DNA from 2 places in the Cellulomonas sp. NPDC089187 genome. Region 1 is predicted to be linked to the other one. Evidence: predicted binding sites of a transcription regulator. Region 1 holds the regulator's gene; the other holds the start of a gene.

Region 1 (10,324 bases):
GGTTGCCATAGACCACGGCGTAGCCGGCCTCGGCCAGGGTCTGCACCTCATCGAAGAGTCCGACGGTGTACTGGGCGTAGGGGCCACCGTGGATCATCAGGATCGTCGGGTGGGGGCCAGCGCCGAACCGTTCCGGGTCCGGGGTCACCACCCAGCCGTGCACCGGGTAGCCGTCCGGTGCCGAGCCGGTCAGCTCGTGAGGCATCCGCACCCGCCCGGTGGCGCGCAGCGGCGCGGACCAGTCGGTGAGGCGACGGCCCATCCCGGTGCTGAGCTCGAGGGCGTGCACCTCGCCGCTGGTCTCCGGGCCGGCAGCCGAGGTGACCACGACGCCGCGAGCCACCTGTGCGCCGTGGGCGACCAGTCCGGTCAGCAGGTCACGCGCAGAGCCGTCGGGGCGAATCTCCCGCAGCCGCACGGTGCCACGGTCGAGCTGGCCGACCAGCACCCCCTGCTCGGTGGCGGCGAGGGTGCCCGGGTCCAGGTCCACCTCCTCGGAGTCGGTCAGCCGGGTCGGTGCGCCGGTGGCCTGCGGGCCGTGTGCGCCGTCCTGCAACGGCAGGTGGAACAGTCCGGTCTGCGCGGCCACAAAGTCCCGACCACCAGGGCCCATGTCCTGGGCGAGCAACCACAGTCCACTGCCATCCGCGGCCTCGACCGCCGCCGCGACCGCGAGCGTGCTGCCCTGGTCGGCGTCGGTCAGCGGACGCAGTGCGTGATCGTGGTCGGGTCGCACGTCGACGGCGCTGATGTCCGCCCGCAGATCCTCGTCGGCGGCGGAGTGTCGGGCCGCGACCACGGCGACGTGCGCACTGTCCGCCAGCCAGGTGTGTGCGTCGACCTGGAGCCCAGCCGTGATCTGGCGCGGGGCGGGTCGATCCCCGACACCCGGCTCGGCGGGCAGGTCCAGGACGAACAGCTGCGGCTTCTTGTCGACGGTGAATCCCACCCCGTCGTGGCGGTAGGTGTACGTCGTGAGCAGCCGGGGCGGGTCGGCAGCGGGGTTGCCGTCGGGCAGGTAGCGACCCTCCTCTGGCACCCGCGCCAGGTAGGCGATGCTGCGACCGTCCGGGGAGAACCGCGGGGCGGAGACACCCAGCGGCGCGTCGGTCAACTGGATCGGCTCACCGCCAGTGGCCTCAACCAGGAACAACTGCGGGCGCCCCTGCGATTCGGCACGCAGGAACGCGACCCACTGTCCGTCCGGGGAGAACTGCGGCGCGGTGTCGTGGTGCCCCCGGGTCAGCGGTGCGGCGTCGGCGCTCCCGTCGGCAGGCATCCGCCACAGGTGTCCGACGTACTCGTCGGCCTCGAGGTCGGGGGCGGTGCGGGCCACAACGACCCAGCGGCCGTCCGGGCTGATGGTCGGGGTGCCGGGGGTGTGCAGGAGGGCAAGGTCAGCTGGGATCACGGGAACGACCGTAATACCCCACGGGTGCCGCCGGGACGTCAGTCCGCGACGACCGGCTCCTGGTCGGCGGCGGCGGCGGTGTCATCATCGGCCGCGGCCCGACGCGCGGCGGCTTCCTCGTTCTCCGCACGCAGCGCGGTGATCGCCGCCTCGAAGTCCTCCAGCGAGTCGTAGGCCTGGTAGACGCTGGCGAAGCGGAGGTAGGCCACCTCGTCCAGCTCGCGCAGCGGGGTCAGGATGGCCAGGCCGATCTCATAGGCGTCCAGCTCCGCGGAGCCGGAGGCGCGCAGGGTCTCCTCCACGCGCTGGGCGAGCACGGCGAGGTCATCGTCGGACACCGGGCGCCCCTGGCATGCCTTGCGGACGCCGTTGACGATCTTCTCCCGGCTGAACGGTTCGGTGGCACCGGAGCGCTTGACCACCGACAGGCTGGCGGTCTCGATGGTGGTGAAGCGCCGGTTGCACTGGGGGCACTGTCGCCGGCGACGGATGGACAGACCGTCGTCCGAGGTCCGGGAGTCGACGACCCGCGAGTCCGGGTGCCGGCAGAACGGACAGTGCATAGTGCCTCCTCGACGCGCCCCCCCGCACCGTCCACCGCGGGCGGGATCGGGTCACTGTACCGGCCGAGACTGGCGCTTCGGTGCTGCCTCGGCCCCGGACAGACGACGAGGGTGGCCACAATGTCGTGGCCACCCTCGTGGGGACGCCCCCGTCCCGTCTCGCCGGGGCGACTCGCCTCGCCTCAGCGGTGTCGATCACGCGCGACGGTGCTGTCACCAGCACCGATGTCGCGTCCCTCGTGGCGAGCCCCCCAGCCAGCCGTCGAGGTGAGACCCACAGTAGAGGCGGAAGATCGAATTACGCAAGCGTCGAGTTGCGTAATCCCATCGTGACTCGAGAGCGGACTCGGTCAACAGGCCGTGACCCGAGAACGGGCGAGGCCAACACGCCGCGGCCCGGAAGAACCAGCCAGGCCGCCAGAAGGGATCAGCCAGCCGCCGGCAGCATCAGCACTTGGCCCGCCACCAGTGAGCCGCTGTTCAGGTCGTTCAGGCGCTGGAGCTGGATCACCACATCGCGCACGTCCTCACCAGGCTGAGCAACGCCCTGCGCGATGCTCCACAACGTGTCACCGGACTGGACCGCATAGGTCTCCACCTCGGTCGCCCGCACCGGCCCCTCGGCGACTGCGCGACCACCCATCACACCACCGGCCGCAAGCAGCAGGCCGAGCAGAACGACAACGATCCGACCGCGCCGCGTCAGATGCAGACGCGTCGACTCGGTGGGAGCGGTCACCGACGACCGCGTCGACGCGGCGGCGCGGGAGTCGCGCGTCGGAGCGCCCTGGCGGACACCCCGCGACCGCGGGACACCGATCAGATGCGGCTGCGCTGCGATGGTGCTCATAGCCACCACTTCCCTCCTGCCACCCGACCGGGCGACCGTCCGTTCCGTCGATTCGAACAGGTGTTCGTCGAACGCTTGTACGATAGTGCCACGACTCCGGCGGGAATGTCGAGACACGGTCGAACATGTGTTTGATTCGGCGTGTCGCGACCCCTACGCTCGGGGCACTGGGAACACCCGATCACGAGGCACTGACATCCCCGCCGACGGGCCCGCTCATCAGGGCGGATCCGGGGGAAGGACAGGCCCGCGGGGCATACGGACGGGAGAGGCGCATGGCACCGAAGGCGACCGAGGACGAGGCCGAGATCGGCCTCGGCGACGGCCTGACCCCGCGGCAGCGGCTGGTGCTGGAGACGGTGCGCGCCTCCGTCGAGTCCCGTGGCTATCCGCCGAGCATGCGGGAGATCGGCGACGCGGTGGGGCTGACCAGCCCGTCCAGCGTGAAGCACCAGCTCACCGCGTTGGAGCGCAAGGGCTACCTGCGCCGCGACCCCAACCGGCCCCGGGCGATTGAGGTCGTGCAGCCCGACGACTCCCGCCCGGTGAGTGCGCGGCCGGGCACCGTCACCGCGATGGTGGGCGACGAGGACTCCGCCGCCCGTGACGGCGCACCCGCAGCGGCCTACGTGCCCGTGGTCGGCCGGATCGCCGCTGGTGGCCCGATCCTGGCCGAACAGCTCGTGGAGGACGTGTTCCCACTCCCCCGTCAGCTGGTCGGCGAGGGTGAGCTGTTCCTGCTCAAGGTCGTCGGCGACTCGATGGTCGACGCGGCGATCTGCGACGGCGACTGGGTAGTGGTCCGTCGCCAGCCGGTGGCGGAGAACGGAGAGATCGTCGCCGCGATGCTGGACGGGGAGGCCACCGTCAAGACCCTCAAGCGCGCCGACGGCCACGTCTGGCTGCTGCCGCAGAACCCCGCCTACTCACCCATCGACGGCGACCACGCGCAGATCGTCGGACGGGTGGTCTCGGTGCTGCGCAGCCTCTGACCCCACCGCATCACGAAGGCCCCCGGCGTCGTGATCGCCGGGGGCCTTCGTGTCGAGTCCGTCAGATCCCGAACCGCCGGGCCACCGCGCGCAGCGACTCGGCCGAGCGCCGCAGACCAGCCAACTCATCGGCGCTCATCGGCACCTCCAACCGCTCACCCACACCCTCGCGTCCCACCACCGTCGGCACCGACAGACAGACATCGCTGATGCCGTGGTAGTTCTCCAGCAGCGAGGACACGGGCAGGATGCGGTGCTCGTCCTTGAGGATCGCCTCGATGATCCGCGACCCGGCCAGCGCCACCGCGTAGTTCGTCGCGCCCTTGCCCTCGATGATCCGGTAGGCCGACTCGACCACCTCACGGGCGATGGACTCCCGCACCTGACCGGTCAGCGGCACGTGGCCGTCCAACCCGTTCCAGTCCAGGATCGGGACGCCACCGATGGTGGCGGAGGACCACAGCGGCAGCTCGGTGTCGCCGTGCTCCCCGGCGATGTACGCGTGCACGTTCTGCACTGCGACCCCGGTGTGCTGCGCGATCAGGTAACGCAGCCGGGAGGAGTCCAGCACGGTGCCCGACCCGAACAGCTGCGTGGGCGGCAGGCCGGAGTACTTCAGCGCGGCATAGGTCACGATGTCCACCGGGTTGGTGACCATCACGTAGATCGCGTTCGGGGCGACCTCCACCACCGACGGCAGGATCTTCTTCACCAGCGAGATCGTCGCCTCGGCCAGGTCGATCCGGGTCTGGCCCGGCTTCTGCTTGGCCCCGGCGGTCACCATCACCACGTCGGCCTCGGCGCAGACCGCGATGTCATCCGATCCGACAACCTCGGCCATCGGCATGAACTGGATGCCGTGCCCGAGGTCCAGCGCCTCGGCCTCGACCTTCGCCCTGTTGATGTCGTAGAGCGCCACCGAGCGGGCGGCTCCGCGCATCAGGGCGGCGTAGGCCAGCGTTGACCCCACCGCCCCGGCGCCGATCACGGCCAGCTTGGTGGTGCGGCGGGTGCCGGCGGTGGCGCTGGTCAGGCCGAGCTCGTCGCCGTCGTCAGTCTGCTCGCTCACGGAGTCCTCCTCGCAGGGGTCGGCGCAGGTGAATGCCCTGGCCCGGGGACGAGGCTAGACGACCGCAGACACCGCCGCCGCCGGGCTCGGGTGCGTCCGGTCACGATGTCGGTGCGGTCAACCGGCGCAGTGCCCCCTCGGCCACCGCACGGTCGGTGGTCCGCCAGAACGGCGGCAGAGAGCGGGTGAGGAACTCCCCGTAGCGCGCGGTCGCCAATCGGGGATCGAGCACCGCCACCACACCGCGGTCCCCTGTCGACCGGATCAATCGGCCCGCACCCTGAGCCAGCAGCAGCGCAGCATGGGTGGCAGAGACCGACATGAAGCCGTTTCCACCCGAGGCCACCACCGCCTCCGCCCGGGCGGACTTCACCGGGTCGTCCGGCCGAGGGAACGGGATCCGATCGATCAGCACCAGGCTGTTCGACCGGCCAGGCACGTCCACGCCCTGCCACAGCGACAGGGTCCCGAACAGGCAGGTGGGCTCATCCTCGGCGAACTGCCGCACCAGGGTGGGCAGCTGATCGTCGCCCTGGACCAGGATCGGCACGTCCAGACGTTCCCTCATCGCCTCGGCGGCGGCGACAGCAGCGCGGCGGGAGGAGAACAGACCGAGCGTGCGACCCCCAGCAGCGCCGATCAGCGCGGCGATCTCCTCCAGCTGCGCGTCGGTGGCGGGCTCCCGGCCAGGTGCAGGCAAACGCTTGGCGATGTAGAGGATGCCCTGCTTCGGGTAGTCGAAGGGGCTGCCCACATCGATGCCGTGCCAGGGCAGCTTGACCGCGGTGCTGCGCGGGGCGGCGTCGTCCCGTGCGGACTCGCGCCCGAGTGGCAGCCCGTCGGCGAGCGCGGTGGCCGAGGCCGTCGCAGTGGCCGCTGCGGCCTCACTGGACCCGGCCAGTCCCACCGCCCGCGCGGTCGCGTCAAACTGCCCGCCCAGGCTCAGCGTGGCGGAGGTGAACACTGACGCGCGATCCGCGAGCAGATGGGTGCGGATCAGACCGTTGACTGCCAACGGGGCGGCGTACAGCCGGGTCGAGCCGTCGCCCCGGGGGCCGTCCTGGCGGGAGCACCAGAGCACCGTGTAGCGCTGCTCCTCCGGCTCGGCCGCCATCCGCTCGGCCACCTCAAAGAGCGCGAGCACCGCCGAGGACGCCAACTTCAGACCGGTGTCCTCCGATTCGCCCTTCTGCGGGCGCAGTTCGGTCAGCAGTGAGCGGGCGGCGTCACGGACCATGGCCACCGCCTGGCGGGTGCCCTCGGGCAGTCCGCCGACAAACCGGCCCTCCGGCAGCCCGATCAGCACGGTGCCCAGCGCGGTCGCGGCCTGGTCCAACTCGGTGGTGAGCACACCGCCGTGCCGTCGAGCCGCCCGACCGGCCTGCTCGACGGTGGCCACGGACAGTTCGGCGGTGGCCTGCGCGGTCACCCGGTCGGCGAGTTCATGGGCCTCGTCGACCACCAACACCTGATGTTCCGGCAGCACATTCGGCGAGCCGCCAGCGGCGATCCCGAGCATGGCGTGGTTGGTCACGACCACGTCGGCCGCCCGGCTGACCGCACGCGCCCGATCCGGGAAGCACTCCTCCAGCAGCGGGCACTTCTGACCCAGACACTCCAGGGCGGTCACCGACACCTGACGCCAGGCGCGGTCGCTGACACCAGGTACCAGATCATCGCGGTCACCGGTGTCGGTCTCCTGCGCCCACTCGCGCAGCCGGACCACCTGTGCGCCCAGTACCTCTTTGCCGTCGTCCTCCGCCACGGGGTGCTCGACTGCGGCCGACTCGTCGGCCATCGCGAACAGCGTGCCCTGGTCGTCTTGGGGGTAGCCCCCAGCGATCTTGTGCACGCAGACGTAGTTGTGCCAGCCCTTGAGCAGCGCGATCTTGGGTGCACGGGGCAGGCGAGGTGCCAGGGTCTCGGCCACCAACGGCAGGTCACGGGTCATCACCTGGCGTTGCAGGGCGAGGGTCGCGGTGGAGACCACCACGCGCTCCTCCGCGGTGACGGCGTGCCGGACCGCAGGGACCAGATAGCCCAGGGACTTCCCGGTGCCGGTGCCGGCCTGCACCATCAGGTGCTCGCCGGCCTCCACAGCCTGGGCGACCTCGCGGGCCATCCGACGCTGACCCTCACGGGGCGCACCGCCCAGCGCCCCCACCGCGAGGTCGAGCAGCTCATCGACATCGGGGGTGGGATCGGGCACCGAGCAAGGGTAGGCGACGGCGGGGACACGGCCGCACAGGCGCGGTCCGGAGCGAGACCCGACCGCGCATGGGCGACGGAGCCGCGCCGAGTCCAGCCTCCCAACGCGTCAGGCCCGCGCCGGGTCCAGCCCTCGACGCGTCAGGCCCACGCCGGGTCCAGCCCCCAACGCGTCAGGCCCGCGCCCGACTCAGACCGAGCGCACGTCCACCGCGGACAGCTCCGCTGCCAAGCCGGCGTCAACCCGACCGCGCAGCGCGGTGCCCTCCGCGGTGTGTTCCTCGGCGTCGATGTCACCGTGCTCATGCGCCCGGTGCACCAGGTCACCACGGTCATAGGGCACCAGCACGTCCACCGGCACCCCCGGACGGGGCAGCTGGTCGGCGATCAGCGCCTGCAACGCCTCAATGCCCTCACCGGTGTGCGCGGAGACGACGATCGCGCCGTGCTCGCGGGACCGCAGTCGGGCGACCGCCTCCGGCTCGGCCAGGTCCGCCTTGTTCAGCACGATGATCTCCGGCACGTCCATCGCACCGGGGATCGTGCCGAAGACCTCCCGCACGGCGGCGATCTGGCCCTCCGGGTCCGGGTGCGAGGCGTCAACCACATGCAGCACCAGATCGGAGTCAGCGACCTCTTCCAGGGTGGAGCGGAAGGCCTCGACCAGCTGGTGCGGCAGATTCCGGACGAAGCCCACGGTGTCGGCCAGGGTGTACACCCGGCCGTCTGCGGCCCGGGCGCGGCGCACCGTCGGGTCCAGGGTGGCGAACAGCGCGTTCTCCACCAGCACTCCGGCGTCGGTCAGGCGGTTCAGCAGCGAGGACTTGCCCGCGTTGGTGTACCCGGCGATGGCCACCGAGGGGATGGCGTTCTTGCGGCGAGAGGCGCGCTTGGTCCGGCGGGCCGGTTCCATCGCGGCGATCTCCCGGCGCAGCTTGGCCATCCGATTGCGGATGCGCCGCCGATCCAGCTCGATCTTGGTCTCACCGGGTCCGCGCGAGCCCATGCCCGCCCCGGCTCCGCCGACCTGTCCACCGGCCTGCCGAGACATCGACTCACCCCAGCCGCGCAGACGCGGCAGCAGGTACTCCAGCTGGGCCAACTCGACCTGGGCCTTGCCCTCCCGGGACTTGGCGTGCTGGGCGAAGATGTCCAGGATCAGCGCGGTCCGGTCAATGACCTTCACCCGGACCACATCCTCCAACGCGCGGCGCTGCGAGGGGGCGAGCTCACCGTCGACCACCACGGTGTCGGCCCCGGCGGCGGCGACCAGCTCCGCCAGTTCGGCGGCCTTGCCGGAGCCCAGGTAGGTGCTGGGGTCGGGGTTCTGTCGGCGCTGGATCACCCCGTCCAACACCTCGGAGCCCGCGGTCTCGGCCAGCGCCGCCAACTCACGCAGCGACACCTCGGCGATCTCCGCCGGTCCGTAGGTCCACAGGCCGACCAGCACCACCTTCTCCAGGCGCAGCTGCCGGTACTCGACCTCGGTGACGTCCTCCAGCTCGGTGGACAGGCCGGCGACCCGGCGCAGCGAGGTCCGCTCGGCCAGGTCCAGTTGCTCGCCGTCGTGGCTGGTGTGGACGGTGCCGCCCTCGTGCAGCGCGGTCCCGGCCCGTGCCAGCACCCGGGCGACCACGTCGTCCGCCACCCGCTGGGCGTCACGCGCCTGCTGCTGGGGGTCTGCGGTCGTCGTCTCATCCTCGGGTTCGCGTCCGGTCACGGGGGTCCTCTCGGGTTGTGCCGTGCGGCAGGGCTGTGCCGCGGGAATCCAGCGTGACACGGGGCGGTGACGGGGCGCGAGCGGATTCGCGCAGGGCGCAGGTCACGAGGCCTCGGCATCAGGGTTGCCACAAGGGGCGACTGGGCGGCAACGGGGCGCACTAGGGTCGTCCCCGTGTCCGATCACTACTTCACCGCCGAGCCGGCCTCCGACGACCAGCGCCGTCAGCGCACCGTGACGCTGCGCGGCCAGGAGGTCGCGGTGCAGACCGCGGGCGGGGTGTTCTCCCCGGATCATCTGGACGGCGGCACCGAGGTGCTGTTGCGGGCGGTGCCGGAGCCGCCGGTGGAGGGCGATCTGTTGGACCTGGGCTGCGGGTGGGGGCCGATCGCGCTGTGCCTGGCTGCCGCCAGTCCGCTGGCCCGGGTGTGGGCGGTGGACGTCAATGAGCGGGCGCTCGACCTGACCCGGCGGAACGCGGAACTGAACGGCGCGCAGCAGGTGCAGGCGGTCCGGCCCGAGGACGTGCCGGAGGACGTACGGTTCGCGGCGATCTGGTCCAACCCACCGATCCGGGTGGGCAAGGAGGCGCTGCACGCGATGCTGCGGCAGTGGCTGCATCGGCTGCTTCCCGGCGGCCAGGCGCACCTGGTGGTGGCCAAGAACCTGGGCTCGGACTCCCTGCTGCGCTGGCTGGATCAGGAGCTGGGCGGGGAGTTCACCGCAGAGCGGATCGCCACCGCCAAGGGTTTCCGGGTGCTGCGGGTGACGCGGTCGGCCTGAACACGGCCGCTTGACCGCTCAGTCCGCGAGCGCCGAGACGGTGGCGCGCGCCTGGGCCAGACTCGGCACCCCGGCGAGCCGGGCCAGCGGTGCCCCGTCCGGGTCGAGCACGATCACCAACGGTGTGCTGGAAACCGCGAAGCGCCCGGCCAGGTCAGCGTGATCGGCGACGTCGACCTCCACATGGGCCACGCCGGTGCTGGTGTCGACCACACGCTCCAGCACCCGCCGCGCAGCCCGACAGGGTGCGCAGAATCCGGTGGAGAACTGCAGGAATGTGAGCCGTCGCCCCAGGGGCGCGCCGATGTCCTCCGGGGTCAACGGGTCAGTTCCAGCCATGTCAGCGCAACGACGGGTCCCCGGTGCAGTGTTCCCGTGTCGGGGGGTCAGATCGCCGTCAAGGCCTCGGTGTCTACCGACAACTCCGCGACCAGCACGGCGGGGCCCGCCAACTCCACCCGACCGCCGGGGAGTGCGGTCACCCGGACGGTGCCGCCCGGGACGTCCACCAACCAGACGGTCGGCGACTGCGGCCCCGCCCAGGTCCGGACCGCCAGGGCTGCGGCGCAGGCCCCGGTGCCACAGGAGCGGGTCTCCCCCACCCCGCGCTCGTGCACCCGCATCCGCAGCCGACCGATCGTGGTGCCATCGGTCTGGGTCTGCTCACCCAGCGGCACCACCAACTCCACATTGGTCCCGTGCGGGGGCACCGGCTGGACATCCGGAGC
Region 2 (10,324 bases), on a different contig from region 1:
GGATCTCCTGCAACGCCTGCGACCGGGTGGTCAGGTCACCAGCGCGACGGGTGCGGTGCAGGGCGAGGGCGTGCTCGGCGTTCTTCTGCACCGTCGCCGCCAGCTCGCGTTTGTCGCCACGCTGCGGGATCCGGACCTGTACCCGGGAGCCACGCAGACCGGTCAACCAGGTCTGCACCTGCTCCAGGTCCTCCGGCAGCGTGGGAACCAGCACCTCGCGCGGGACAGTGCCGGTGACACCGGGCTCAGCCTCGCCGTACACCTGCTGGAGCAGACGCTCGATCATCTGCGCGTCGGTGACGTCCTCGACCTTTTCCACCACCCAGCCGCGCTGACCCCGAATCCGGCCATCCCGCACGTGGAAGACCTGCACCGCGGCCTCCAAGTCGTCACCGGCCAGGGCGAAGATGTCCGCATCCGTACCGTCGGAGAGCACCACGGCGTTCTTCTCGGTCGCGCGTTCCAGGGCGGCGATATCGTCCCGGAGCCGAGCGGCCCGTTCGAAGTCGAGCTCCGCGGCGGCCTCCTTCATCCGTGCGGTCAGCCGCCGGGTGAACTTGGCGGTGTCCCCGGCCATGAAGTCGGCGAACTCCTCAGCCAGGACGTGATGGTCTTCTTGACTGATCCGGCCGACGCAGGGCGCCGAGCACTTGTCGATGTACCCCAACAAGCAGGGTCGACCCTGCTGTCCGGCGCGCTTGAACACTCCGGCCGAGCAGGTGCGCACCGGGAAGACCCGCAACAGCAGGTCGACGGTCTCCCGGATCGCCCAGGCATGGGCGTAGGGCCCGAAGTACCGCGTGCCGGGCCGTTTGGCACCACGCATCACCTGCACCCGGGGAAACTGCTCGGCCAGCGTCACTGCCAGGTACGGGTAGGACTTGTCGTCCCGGTACTTCACGTTGAACCGCGGGTCGTACTCCTTGATCCAGGAGTACTCCAACGCCAGAGACTCGACCTCCGTGCCGACCACGGTCCATTGCACGGAGGCGGCGGTGGTGACCATCGCCTGGGTGCGGGGGTGCAGCCCGGCGACGTCCTGGAAGTAGGAGTTCAGCCGCTGACGCAGGCTCTTGGCCTTGCCGACGTAGATCACCCGGCCGTGCTCATCGCGGAACCGGTACACCCCGGGCTGGTCCGGGATCTCCCCGGGCGCGGGACGGTAGGTCGCGGGATCAGCCATGACGTCGAGGGTAATCAGCCCCACCGACACCGGTCGCCTCGGGGGCGGTGGCGTACGACACCCTCTACCGTGTCGGCATGGGGCTGCTGCACAGCTACGACGTCGACGTCATCTGGACCGGAGCCGGCACCGAGGGCACCACCGGGTACACCACGTACACCCGCGACCACGACGTGCGGGTGGAGGGGAAACCAGTGCTGCGCGGATCGGCGGATGCCGCGTTCCGTGGCGACCCGACTCGGCACACGCCGGAGGATCTGCTGGTCGCCTCGCTGTCCCAGTGCCACATGCTGTGGTTCTTGCACCTGGCCGGGGCTGACGGCCTGGTGGTGGTCGACTACGCGGACCGGGCCACCGGGACCATGCGGGTCGAGGCGGCCGGCCACGGCGCGTTCACCGAGGTGGTGCTCCGTCCGCGGGTTCGATTGCGCGGCGACCTGCTGCCCGGTGCGGAGCTGGACGCCCGCCTGGCGGGTGTGCACGAGCGGGCACATGAGCACTGCTTCATCGCGCGCTCGGTGAACTTCCCGGTGCTGGTGGAACCCATCCCCGCGCTGGTGGAGCACTCAATTCGCTGATTCTGCACTCATCGATCGCAGCACAGCACTCACCCGAACCTCCTCGGGCCACGACGCCCCTAACGTGACGCGTGCCCGCGCCCGATCCGGTGTGGGGGAACCGGATGTAAGGGACGCTTCCGCAGATGACCGAGCAGGACGGCGGCACACAGCCGCCCACGCCGCCGTACGATCCGACGCCGACGCCGTCGGCCAACACCACACCGCAGGCACCGAGCGCGCCGCAGTTCTCGGAGCCCACGGCACCGACGCCCGCTGCACCGGAGGCACCGACCGCGCCGCTCTTCTCGGCACCCGCGGCCTCGGCCTACCCGCCGCCGTCGACTCCGCCCGCCTCGGAGCCCACCGCCCCTCAGTACCCGTCACCCACCGGGGCGGGCGTCGGCTACTCGGGCTCCACTGGCACCAGCTACCCGAACGCGACCGGGACCCCCACCGGGTCCGCCTTCCCGGGTGCGACCGGGGCAGCCCCGACCACCCCCGCTGGGTCCGGCGACCCGAGCACCCCGGGCATGTCCAGCAATACGGGCGCGACGTACTCCGACGCGGCAGCCGGGTCACAGCCGCCACAGTGGTCCGCGCCGATGGGTGCCCCCGGGTCTTACCCCGGCCCCTCCGATGGCACCGACGGTGTCGCGCTGGCCTCGCTGATCACCGGTGTGCTGGGCACCGGTCCCGTCGCCTTGGTGCTCGGCATCATCGGACTGAAGCGGACCGGCCCGGGACAGAAGGGTGGCCGCGGCTTCGCCATCGCCGGCACCGTCCTCGGTGGCCTGGGCATGCTCGGCTGGATCATCGTCGCGATCCTGATGATCACCGCGGTGAACACCGTGGACAACGCCATCGAGGAGGCGAACCAGAGCCTCACCGACCTCAACAACGAGTACACCGCCGAGTACGCCGAGGGCTGCCGCTCCGGGGACATGATGGACTGCGACACGCTGTACGTCTGGGCTGAGCCCGGCAGCGAGGAAGAAACTCTCGCCGAGACCTGCAACGGGCGTGGTGACCGCAGCGAGCACGGCAGCTGCTACGCACTGGGCAACGAGCTCGACAAGCCGAGCTCCTACGGCGACGACGCCGAGATGGACGCGCTGTACGACTCGTGCAAGTCCGGTGACATGGCCGCCTGCGACGACCTGTACTACGAGGCCCTGTTCGATTCGCCGGACGATTCCGAGTACCTGGAGTTCAGCTCCACCTGCGGCAACCTCACCACCGCCGAGGACGGGTCGGGGTTGTGCCAGTACCAGAGCGATCTGGGCGCGACCGGTGGTTCCTCGGACTCGGCCGATGCGCTGGACACCTATGACTCGACCTCCGGGGTGTCCTACGAAGAGTGGTTGCAGCTGGTGAAGAACCTGGCGTCGATGGGCGGAACTCCCGAGGCCAGCCAGACCTATGGCGACAACTCGGTGCTCGACGTGTGGTGGGACTCCTGCGCGGAGGGTGCGGACAGCTCGTGCATGACGCTGTGGTTGACCTCCGCTGAGGGCAGCAACTACCGCGCGCACGCCGCGAGCTGTGGTGGTCGCGGCGCTCAGCCGGGTGTCTGCTCGTTCTGATCAGGCAGTAGCCGCTGGTGCCACACACAAGGGCCGCCCCGTTCGGACAGAACGGGGCGGCCCTTGTCATGTGCGGGGTCAGGCGCTCACGGATTCCTGACTCTGTTCCAGCACCTCGGCCAGGAACCGGCCGGTGTGGCTGGCCTCCACAGTGGCCACGTGCTCCGGGGTGCCCTGAGCGACGACCATGCCACCGCCCGAACCGCCCTCCGGGCCCATGTCGATCAGCCAGTCGGCGTTCTTGATCACGTCGAGGTTGTGCTCGATCACGATCACGGTGTTGCCCTTGTCGACCAGTGACTGCAGCACGCCGAGCAACTTGCGAATGTCCTCGAAGTGCAAACCGGTGGTGGGCTCGTCCAACACGTAGACGGTGCGACCGGTGGACCGGCGCTGGAGTTCGGTGGCCAGCTTCACCCGCTGGGCCTCACCGCCGGAGAGAGTGGTGGCGGGCTGCCCGAGACGGACGTAGCCGAGACCGACGTCCACCAGCGTCTTCAGGTGGCGGCTGATCGCGGGAACGGCGGCGAAGAACTCCGCTGCCTCCTCGATCGGCATGTCCAGGACGTCCGCGACGGTCTTGCCCTTGAAGTGCACCTCGAGGGTCTCCCGGTTGTACCGCGCACCGTGGCAGACCTCGCAGGGGACGTAGACATCCGGGAGGAAGTTCATCTCGATCTTGAGCGTGCCGTCACCGGAGCAGGCCTCGCAGCGCCCGCCCTTGACGTTGAAGGAGAACCGGCCCGCGGTGTAGCCGCGCACCTTGGCCTCGGTGGTCTCGGCGAACAGCTTGCGGATCCGGTCCCAGACGCCGGTGTATGTCGCCGGGTTGGACCGTGGGGTGCGGCCGATCGGTGCCTGGTCGACGTGCACCACCTTGTCCAACTGGTCCAGCCCGGTGATCCGCTTGTGTCGACCGGCGACCCGACGGGCGTGGTTCAGCTCGTTGGCCATCACGGTGTACAGGATCGAGTTGACCAGCGTGGACTTGCCGGAGCCGGAGACCCCGGTCACCGCGGTGAACACCCCGAGCGGGAAGCTCACGTCGATGTTGCGGAGGTTGTTCTCCTTGGCACCGATCACCTTGACCTGGCGCTTGCTGTCCGGCTTGCGTCGGCTGGCGGGCATCGGGATCGAGCGCCGCCCGGACAGGTAGGCGCCGGTCACGGACTCCTGCGAGTCCAGCAGGCCCTGGTAGTCACCGGAGTGGATGACCCGTCCGCCGTGCTCCCCCGCCCCCGGGCCGACGTCGACGATCCAGTCGGCGGCGCGGATGGTGTCCTCGTCGTGTTCGACCACGATCAGGGTGTTACCGAGGTCGCGCAGCCGGGTCAACGTGTCGATCAGTCGGCGGTTGTCCCGCTGGTGCAGGCCGATGGACGGCTCATCGAGCACATAGAGCACGCCGACCAGTCCGGACCCGATCTGGGTCGCCAAGCGGATGCGCTGCGCCTCGCCGCCGGACAGGGTGCCGGCCGGTCGCGACAGGCTGAGGTAGTCCAGTCCGACGTCCAGCAGGAAGCCCAGCCGGGCGTCGATCTCCTTCATCACCTGTGCGGCGATCTGGGCCTCGCGCACACCGAGTTGCAGTCCGGTCAAGAAGTCGCGGGCCTCGCCCACCGGGAGGTTCGTCACCTCGGCGATGGACATTCCACCGACCTTGACCGCGAGCACCTCCGGCTTGAGGCGCGCACCACCGCAGACCGGGCAGGGCACCTCCCGCATGTAGGCCTCGTACTTCTCCTTCGACCAGTCGGACTCGGTCTCCTCGTGCCGACGGTGCAGGAAAGTGATGACGCCCTCGAACCCGGTGGAGTACTGACGCTCGCGCCCCCACCGGTTCTTGTACTTGACGTGCACCTGGTGGTCCTTGCCGTGCAGCACGGCATCCTTCGCGCGCTGTGGCAGCGCCCGCCACGGGGTGTCCATCGAGAAGCCCAGGTCATCGGCCAGCGCGCTCAGCACCCGCTGGAAGTACTCCGACGAGGTCAGGTGCCACGGAGCGACCGCACCCTCGGCCAGCGACAGGTCCTCATCCGGCACCACCAGGTCGGGGTCGACCTCCAGTCGGGAGCCGATGCCCGTGCACTCCGGGCAGGCACCGTAGGGCGCATTGAAGGAGAAGGTGCGCGGCTCGATCTCGTCCAGCGACAGCGGGTGGTCATTCGGGCAGGCACGCTTCTCCGAGAACCGCCGGAACCGCTCCGGGTCATCGGCCTCAGCGTCGACCAGCTCGATCACCAGGAGCCCGTCGGCCAGGCCCAGGGCGGTCTCCACCGAGTCGGTCAGGCGGCGCTGGACGCCTTCGCGCGAGACCAGGCGGTCGACGACCACCTCGATGTCGTGCTTGAGCTTCTTCTCCAGCTGCGGCGGGGACGAGAGTTGGACGACCTCACCATCGACCCGCACCCGAGCGAAGCCCTTGGCCTGGAGGTCGGCGAACAGCTCCGCGTACTCCCCTTTACGTCCGCGGATCACCGGGGCCAGGACCTGGAACCGGGTGCCTTCGGGCAATTCCAACAGCCGGTCCACGATCTGCTGCGGCGTCTGCGCGGTCACCCGCTCACCACAGACGGGGCAGTGCTGGGTGCCGGCCCGGGCGAACAGCAGACGCAGGTAGTCGTAGACCTCGGTGATCGTGCCGACCGTCGACCGGGGATTGCGGTTGGTGGACTTCTGGTCGATCGACACCGCTGGGGACAGCCCCTCGATGAAGTCCACGTCCGGCTTGTCCATCTGTCCGAGGAACTGCCGGGCATAGGCGGACAACGACTCCACATAGCGTCGCTGCCCCTCGGCGAAGATGGTGTCGAAGGCCAACGACGACTTGCCGGACCCGGACAGCCCGGTGAAGACCACCAGCTTGTCGCGCGGGAGGTCCAGGTCGACGTTGCGGAGGTTGTGCTCTCGGGCCCCCTGGACCACCAGTCGATCGTTCACGCCGAGCATGCTACGGCTCGGCACCGACATTCGCACACTCGTTCGAACGACATCACGGGTGACGCGGCGAGCCGCATTCACTCACTGGCAGCCTGCAGTCACGGGGAACCGCGGAGACGATCACTCACCGCCGCCCAGCTAACGCCCGTTCCCCGAGCCAGGGCCACCTACCGCTAGGCGGTCGGGTACTCAATTGCCTGGCCAGGCGGCCACGCGAGCCGGAGTCGTTGCTGGTCGTCGCTACCGTGCGGTCGAGTTCGGGAGTGCCCCGGACAGCATCCCGATGATCTGGAGCCCCTGCGCGCATGAGCAACGACGCCACCCCGACGACCCCTGATCCGTACGGCGGCGGGACACCGCAGGAGCCCACCGCTCCGCAGTACCCCGGCGCGGAGTCGACCCCGGCACCCCGCTTCGGCGCGGACACTCCCGCCCCGAGCTATGGCTCCGACGCCCCGGCCCCTGGCTACGGCACCGGCGCGCCGGCCTCGCAGTACCCGGGCAGCCCCGCGCCCGCCCCGTCCGGCGCGACGGCACCGCAGTACGGCGGCGCTCCCACGGGCAGCCCCACTGCTGGACAGGCCCCGCAGTTCTCCGGCGCGAGCCAGTACCCGGCACCCGGAATGCCCACGCAGCCGTTCCAGCCCCCTGCCAAGCGGCCGACCGACGGCATGTCCATCGCAGCCCTCGTCGTCGGTCTGATCGGCGGCTCGCTGATCGCAATCGTGCTCGGCATCCTCGGTCTGCGCCGCACCAAGAACGGCGAGCGCGGCGGACGCGGTATGGCGATCGCAGGCATCATCCTCGGTGCGGTGACCACCGTCGTCTGGACGATCGTCATCATCATCGCGATCGCCGCCTCCACGGCACTGAGTAACGAACGAGCCGAGCTCCGCGACGAATGCGCGTCCGGCGAGATGTCCTCCTGCGACGTGCTGTACCTGCGCGCGGACGCCACCAACGCCGACGAGGAGTTCGGAGCGACCTGCGGCGACCGGACCGGCAGCAGCGACCTCGACATCACCCCCGGCACCTGCTCCTGGTATCAGGTCGAGAACGGCGAGCTCGTCGACCCGCTGGACTTCGGCGACCTGGGCACCGACCTCGGCAGCGATGACACCGCTGACGACCTGGACGACAGCACCGATCTCAGCGACTACGCCGGCATCCTCGACGCCGAGACCTACGGGGACAACGCGGTCCTCGACGGTTACTGGGACGAGTGCGAGGCCGGGGACGACAGCTCCTGCGACACGCTGTACATGGTGGCGCCGTCGGGCTCGGAGTACGAGAGCTTCGGTGACACCTGTGGCGGTCGCCAGGAGGCGAGCACCGGGGAGTACTGCTCCTTCTGATTGTTCTGATTGCGTGACCCAGGGCGCGCCCTTCCCACCAGGAGGGGCGCGTCCTGGCGTCTGGGCACCGGCCACCACCGATCAGACGCACTCACACCGGGGATCGACACCACCAGCGATCCGGATAGACCTACTCAACTCCGGGGCCGCTGTTCTGTGATGGCTCAGGTCGGGCCGACTGACCCCCTACGGTCGAGGTCAGAGCGGTTCTGCCGTGACCGGCCTCGCGATGATCTGGAGCACTGAGCGCATGAGCGACGACGCCACCCCGACGAGTCCTGAGCCTGCTGGCGAGGGCGTCCCCGACGTTCCCAGTCCGGCCACGCCCCCGGGCTACAGCGTCCCGCCCTACCCCAGCGTCCCGGGGCGCTCGGGCGACATCCCGTCGCTGTATCCAGCCGAACCGACGCCACCCCCGTATCCGAGTGCGGGCGCGTGGTACCCGCACGCAACAGCACCGCAGTACACGGGCGTGGCAGGACCGGGCTACGCCGACACCGGCGCGACCTATGGCGGTATGCCGCCCACCGGTGCCTCCGGTTATCAGCCGGTCGGTGCGCCGTATCCCCCGCCCCACAGTCACACCACCGACGGGGTGTCGATCGCCGCGCTGGTCACCGGCATCATCGGCACCGGTCCCGTGGCCCTCGTGCTCGGCATCATCGGCCTCCGTCGCACCGGGGCCGGGCGGCGTGGCGGACGTGGATTCGCCATCGCCGGGACGGTGCTCGGTGCCGTGGGCATCCTCGGCTGGATCGTTGTGGGCCTGTTCGCCCTGTTCGTTTGGAACACCGCCCACAGCGTCATGGACAACTACCGCACCGAGTGCGCCGACGGCGATCTCTACTCCTGCGATTCGCTCTACCTGATGTCCGGCGCGGGCAGCGACAACGAGCACTTCGGCAACACGTGCGGCGAACGAGCGGACAGCAATCAGTACGGGTCCTGCTACCGCTATGACATCGACGAGAACGGCCAGCTGGTCGACCCGTGGGACACCGACGACGCCTCCACCGAGGCGGACGCCTACGGTGACGACCCTGAGCTCGATGCCCTGTGGGGTGCCTGCGACGCCGGCGACGGCGATGCGTGCAACGACCTGTACTTCGACTCCCCGGTGGGATCGGAGTACGAGGAGTTCGGGGACACCTGTGGCGGCCGCCAGGAGGGCGGTGGCTGGTGCAGCTGATCTGCTGACCACCACGACGCGGCACATCCGGCCTGTTTCGGGCGGACGCGTGGCCGTGTTCTGGGCAGGATGAGCGCATGCCCTCCGGATCAGGACCCATCCCGATCGGTGACTACGCGGTGCTCGGCGACGGTCGCACGGCGGCGCTGCTGTCCCGTACGGGCTCCGTGGACTGGTGGTGCCCGCCTCGATTCGACTCCCCGGCGTGCTTCGCGGCGCTGCTCGGCGGGCCGGAGCACGGCCACTGGTCGCTGACCGTTCCGGACGCCATCGAGCGCACCCGACGCTGGCTCGGCGACTCTTTCGTGCTGGAGACCACGGTGCGGACACCGACCGGAGTTGCCGTGCTCATCGATGCCATGCCCGCACGGGAGGATGGTGCGGAGATCGTGCGGGAGCTGCGGGTCACCGCCGGGCACGTCCGGGTCTCGCACGAGTGGGTGGTGCGCCCGGGTTACGGTGCCGTGCTGCCCTGGGTGCATCGAGTGCAGGACGGGAACGGCGCAGCGGTGCAGGCCGTGGCCGGACCGGATCGTCTGCTGCTGCGCGGTGACCGATTGCCGCACCCGGTGACCGAAAGCGGTCAGCACGCGCACCGGGATGAGTTCACCGCGGTAGCGGGCGATGAGCTGCGCTGGTCCCTGCTCTGGACGCCGTCCTGGCAGGCCATCCCACCGCCCGCCGACGGCCATGGTGAGGTGCGGGCCGCCCAGGACGCGTGGGGCCAGTGGGCGCGCCGCAGCCACTACCGGGGGTCATACCGGGAGGAGGTGGTCCGCTCGTTGTTGGTGCTGCGTCTGCTGACCGACCGGGACACCGGCGGGATCGTCGCAGCGGCCACCACGTCACTGCCCGAGGACCCCGGTGGTGTGCGCAACTGGGACTACCGGTTCTGCTGGCTGCGCGATGCGGCGATGACGCTGCACGCACTCCTCGAGCACGGCTACCGCGAGGAGGCCCAGGCCTGGCGGCAGTGGTTGCTGCGCGCGGTGGCCGGTGACCCCGCGGATCTGCAGATCGTCTACGGGGTGGACGGTCGACGGGATCTGGCCGAACGCGAGCTGAGTCACCTGCCGGGCTATGCCGGGTCGACGCCGGTCCGGGTGGGGAATGCTGCCGTCGGACAGGTACAGAACGACGTGCTGGGCGAGGTGATGTGCGCCCTTGCTCTGGCCCGCGATTGCGGCATTCCGGAGAGCCCCGATTCCTGGTCCCTGCAGGTGCATCTGGTCGAGGCGTTGATCGCGACCTGGGACCAGTCGGACCGGGGGATCTGGGAGGTCCGGGGGGCACCACGGCGGTTCACCCACTCCGCGGTGATGGCATGGGCCGCGCTGGACCGCGTGGTGGCGGCGGTGACCGACCACGGCCTTCCCGGTCCGGTGGACCGGTGGACACAGGTCCGGGACCGCATCCGTGCGGAGGTCATGGACTGGGGATGGAATGCGGAACTCGGCACCTTTGTGCAGTCGGCGGGGGCCAGGCACACCGATGCCGCCCTGTTGCAGCTGAGC

The links. The regulator LexA, encoded in region 1, represses DNA repair genes until DNA is damaged. The targets are predictions, from matches to a motif close to TCGAACANNTGTTCGA.
Region 2: uvrA (excinuclease ABC subunit UvrA) is a predicted target of LexA. The motif match lies at 6,297-6,312, and genes of this name have one in related genera.

The regions. Positions count from the first base shown of each region.
Region 1 covers NZ_JBFBHI010000002.1:745,836-756,159, reverse strand. The annotation lists gene AB0N78_RS07855 (S9 family peptidase) at 1-1,411, opposite strand, end outside; gene nrdR (transcriptional regulator NrdR) at 1,450-1,974, opposite strand; gene AB0N78_RS07845 (LysM peptidoglycan-binding domain-containing protein) at 2,402-2,824, opposite strand; gene lexA (transcriptional repressor LexA) at 3,100-3,816, shown strand; gene AB0N78_RS07835 (L-lactate dehydrogenase) at 3,878-4,885, opposite strand; gene AB0N78_RS07830 (ATP-dependent DNA helicase) at 4,986-7,094, opposite strand; gene hflX (GTPase HflX) at 7,284-8,741, opposite strand; gene AB0N78_RS07820 (methyltransferase) at 8,988-9,596, shown strand; gene AB0N78_RS07815 (thioredoxin family protein) at 9,615-9,935, opposite strand; gene dapF (diaminopimelate epimerase) at 9,983-10,324, opposite strand, start outside.
Region 2 covers NZ_JBFBHI010000001.1:152,261-162,584, reverse strand. The annotation lists gene uvrC (excinuclease ABC subunit UvrC) at 1-1,183, opposite strand, end outside; gene AB0N78_RS00760 (OsmC family protein) at 1,261-1,761, shown strand; gene AB0N78_RS00755 (DUF4190 domain-containing protein) at 1,887-3,326, shown strand; gene uvrA (excinuclease ABC subunit UvrA) at 3,405-6,266, opposite strand; gene AB0N78_RS00745 (DUF4190 domain-containing protein) at 6,572-7,621, shown strand; gene AB0N78_RS00740 (DUF4190 domain-containing protein) at 8,094-8,810, shown strand; gene AB0N78_RS00735 (glycoside hydrolase family 15 protein) at 8,888-10,324, shown strand, end outside.